DNA from 2 places in the Desulfocurvibacter africanus subsp. africanus DSM 2603 genome. Region 1 is predicted to be linked to the other one. Evidence: predicted binding sites of a transcription regulator. Region 1 holds the regulator's gene; the other holds the start of a gene.

Region 1 (2,201 bases):
GAGCGGGCCGTCAGGGCCGAGGAGCTATTGGATGAACTGGGCATCACGCGCCTTTCGGGCCAGAAGGCTTCGAGCCTTTCCGGCGGCGAGCGCCGTCGGCTCGAAATCGCCCGCGCCCTTATCCGCCGTCCCCGTTTCGTCTTCCTTGACGAGCCCTTTGCCGGCGTGGATCCCTTGGCCGTGCTGGATATCCAGGATATCATTAAAGGACTCAAGGAAAAATGCATCGGCGTGCTCATTTCCGATCACAACGTACGTGAAACCCTGTCTATTTGCGATCGAGCCTACCTGGCCTACCAAGGCAGCATAATCCTGGAGGGCTCCCCAGAGCAGATAGTCTCCGATCCGAAGGCACAGCAGGTCTACCTGGGCCAAGGCTTTCGTCTGCAGGGAAGAGATATCTAAGAATCCTTGTCCCACAATGCTTCTCGCGTTCTGGCGCAATGGTTGCATACACACATCAAGTATGGCATGAATACACCCACGGCTGCCTGATGAAACTGTGGATACGCTTTCCCCGAAGCCCTTCAGGCCGCTTTATTTATACGGGAAGGCGTCACTGCACTGCCGTCGCGGCAACGAATCCTTCGTGAACGCCATTGGGAGATTATGGGCTTAGAACTACGACAACAACTCAAACTTTCGCAGCAGTTGGTCATGACTCCCCAACTGCAGCAGGCGATCAAGCTGCTTCAGCTTTCCCGGCTCGAGCTGCTCGATACCGTGCAGCAGGAACTCATGGAGAACCCGCTGCTCGAAGAGGGACAGGCCAGTGATCTTGGTAATGAGATCCAGGCCCTTGAGGTCCATGAGCCTGTTCAGGAAATTTCCAAGGATCGCGATGAGATTCTGACGCGTGAACTGACCCGCAATGCGGACTGGGAAGATTACCTCGGTGAGTTTTCCAGCTCGGGCAAGCAGATGCAGATGCGCGAGTCCGAAGTTCCCGAGGATGGCGTCAGTTTCGAGGCTCGCCTTTCCTCAAAGCCGTCCTTGGAAGGGCACCTGTTCTGGCAGGTGCGGCTTTCCGATTTCAGCGAAAAGCAGAAGCAAGTCAGCGAGATCATTATCGGTTGCCTGAGCCCGGCGGGTTACTTGCAGTCCACGGCCGAGGAAATCGCGGCCATGGCGCACACCACGCCGGAAGAGGTCGAGGTGATCCTGCGGCGCATCCAGCGTTTCGATCCCGTGGGCGTCGCAGCCAGGACCCCTCAGGAGTGCCTGCTGGTGCAACTCGATGTCTATGAACACAATGACCCCATACTGCGGGCATTGGTTTCCGAGCATCTGGAAGACCTGGAAAAACGGCGCTACAAACCTCTGGCTCGCAAATTCAAGATCACTCTCGATCAGCTCAAGGAGTACCTTGAGGTTCTGCAGACCCTGGAGCCCTTGCCGGGAGCCAGCTACTCCTCCACCGAGCCGTACTATGTCAGCCCGGACGCCTACGTATACAAATTCAACGATGAATTCGTAATCATGCTCAATGAGGAGGGCATGCCCAAGCTGCAGCTCAACTCCATGTATATGGACAGCCTGCAGGGTTGCAATTCCTCGGATAAGGAATACATGCAAGAGAAGATGCGCTCGGCAGTCTGGCTCATGAAGAGCCTTTACCAACGCCAGCGTACGCTCTACAAGGTCCTCGACAGCATTCTGCGCTTTCAGCGCGACTTCTTCGAGGAGGGGGTCACCCATCTGAAGCCCCTTATCCTCAAGGATGTAGCCGACGATATCAGCATGCACGAGTCCACGGTCAGCCGCATTACGACCAACAAGTATGTCGCCACGCCTCATGGCGTTTTCGAGCTGAAATTTTTCTTCAATAGCGCCCTGGACCTTGATGACGGCAGCCAAGTAGGCTCGGAGAGCGTCAAGGCGCTCATCAAGCAGCTCATATCCGACGAAAGCTCCAAGAGGCCTCTCAGCGACGAGCGCATAGCCGAGATTCTCAAGGAAAAACTCCAGGTGAATATTGCCCGCAGGACCGTGGCCAAGTACCGCTCGGCCTTGGGCATCGAATCCTCTTCCAAGCGCAAGCAAATCTTCTGATTTCTGCCAACCCCGCGCAAAAGGAGCAGGTATGAACATCCATTTCACGTTCAAGAACTTCGAGCCTTCCGAGCACCTCAAGAACTACGCGCGAACCCGGTTTGGCAAGCTCTCCAAGCATGGGATCAACAGTGCCGAGCTGCAGGTCA
Region 2 (2,201 bases), on a different contig from region 1:
CGACGAGGCCTATGACGATGGCGCTCACGGGGGAGACGTTGTAGCAGGGCGCGGTGATGGCTACCAAGCCGGCCAGAACGCCGTTAAGACTCATGGAGATGTCGGGCTTGCCGAAGCGCATCCAGGAGGTGATCATGGCCGCGACGAGGCCGGCGCAGGCTGCCAGCGAGGTGTTCACGGCGATGAGGCCGATGGTGTCGTCGGCGATGGTGGTGGAGCCGGGGTTGAAGCCGAACCAGCCGAACCAGAGAATGAACACGCCCAGGGTGGCCAAGGGAATGTTGTGGCCCTGGATGGCCCGAGCCTTGCCGTCGGCGGTGTATTTGCCCACGCGCGGGCCGAGGACCAGGGCTCCGGCCAGACCGACCCAGCCGCCGATGGAGTGCACCACGGTGGAGCCGGCGAAGTCGATGAATCCGAAGCCGCTCAGCCAGCCGGCCGAGGCTTCGCCAGCCAGGCTACCCCAGGCCCAGTGGCCGAAGACCGGGTAGATGACGGCCGTGACAACGATGCTGATGACGACATAGGTGCCGAACTTGATACGCTCGGCCACGGCGCCGGAGACGATGGTGGCGGCGGTGGCGGCGAATACGGACTGGAAGAACCAGAAGGTATAGGACCAGCCGTCGAAGCCGTCCTGACCGACAACGGAGCCGAGTCCCAGAGCAAAGTTGTCGGTGCCGATCAAGCCGCCGAGGTCGGTGCCGAACATGAGGCCGAAGCCGAACAGGAAGAACAGTATCTGCCCGACGCCAAAGTCCAGGGCGTTTTTCATGCAGATGTTGCCCGCGTTCTTGGCGCGGGTGAAGCCGGTCTCCACGCAGGCGAAGCCGGCCTGCATGAACATGACGAGCATGCTGGCGATGAGCGTCCACAGGATGTTGGCGTTGGCCTGGGTCAGGAACTCAACTGCCTCCTCCTGCGCCTGGGCAAGCCCCGGCACCAGAAGCAGCGCCATGAGCGCTGCGGCCGCAACGGCGGTGCGGCCAATGCCTCTGCCGTTCTCGAACATGGAACCCATATGCGACCTCCTTACAGGGAATGGGTGTCGAAAGAACGTTCCCCCCGACGACCTGTCCTGAGCAAAGGCCGGACCAAGCAAGTTAACGTGTTTGAATCAATGACATATTTTAGGCTGTATTGTATTCTTACTAGTATCAGCTTCACCCGAATATACATATTTGTATTTTAATGGCATGAATAGCCGTAAAAAGAGCATTACTATCCCTTAATTGTTAATTATGAAGTAAGACAAGCAAACCCTAAGTCACAGGTTGACACAAACGTAAATCAGACCTCTTCCAGCATGCGTGCATATGGCTCAATAGAGTATTACAGCCACACAGGCCTAAACAGCTCATCCGTCGGGTTGCGCTCAGCAGATTTCTTCTTAGCGGGCCGACGCAGAAAATGCGCCGCAATCATATATAATTAGTATGCGGATGTCGGTTCACCGCACTTTTGACCAAGAAAACCGTTGACATGCCGCTAGGCGTGGGAGCATATTGCCGCGCATGAAGTCCACGCAGCCCCAGGCGTTCGCCACCCTATCTTTTAGCTTTTGGTATTATTATTGGTTTAGGGAGCAGCCTGTGGTCTGTAATGGGAGCGGTTTGGTACTCAAGTAGAAGAAGACGAACACCGAACACCCCAGGGGCCGCAGGCGCAAGCCGGCGGCCCCTGTTTTTTTTTCAGGGGTGCGCGGGTGATGGCCGGGCCGGGGCAAGGAGCCGCACATGTTAGCCAGCAGCAACAACATCGGGAAAGCCATCCGCCTCGAACGCATTTTCAACCGCAACACCGAGCGCACCATTATCGTGCCCTTGGACCACGGCGTGTCAGTAGGCCCCATCTCCGGACTGGTGGACCTGCGCGAAACCGTTAACCACATCGTCGAGGGCGGGGCCAACGCAGTGCTCATGCATAAAGGCCTGATCCGCTGCGGCCATCGCGGATCAGGTAAGGACATCGGCCTCATCCTGCACCTCTCCGCCTCCACCAGCCTCTCTCCCTATCCCAACGCAAAGACCCTCGTGGGCACAGTGGAAGACGCCATCCGCCTGGGCGCGGACTGCGTGTCCGTGCATGTGAACCTGGGCGACGAAACCGAGGCGCGTATGCTGTGTGATTTCGGCCAGGTGACATCCATTGCCGCTCAATGGGGCATCCCGGTGCTGGCCATGGTCTACGCCCGCGGCCCC

Evidence for each region. The regulator sigma-54, encoded in region 1, starts transcription at its own class of promoters, with help from an activator protein. The targets are predictions, from matches to a motif close to CTGGCACGGNNNNTGCTT.
Region 2: H585_RS0107930 (ammonium transporter) is a predicted target of sigma-54. The motif match lies at 1,081-1,098, and genes of this name have one in related genera.

What each region holds. Positions count from the first base shown of each region.
Region 1 covers NZ_AULZ01000014.1:100,657-102,857, reverse strand. The annotation lists gene lptB (LPS export ABC transporter ATP-binding protein) at 1-405, shown strand, start outside; gene rpoN (RNA polymerase factor sigma-54) at 610-2,052, shown strand; gene hpf (ribosome hibernation-promoting factor, HPF/YfiA family) at 2,084-2,201, shown strand, end outside.
Region 2 covers NZ_AULZ01000010.1:102,202-104,402, forward strand. The annotation lists gene H585_RS0107930 (ammonium transporter) at 1-1,021, opposite strand, end outside; gene H585_RS0107935 (2-amino-3,7-dideoxy-D-threo-hept-6-ulosonate synthase) at 1,737-2,201, shown strand, end outside.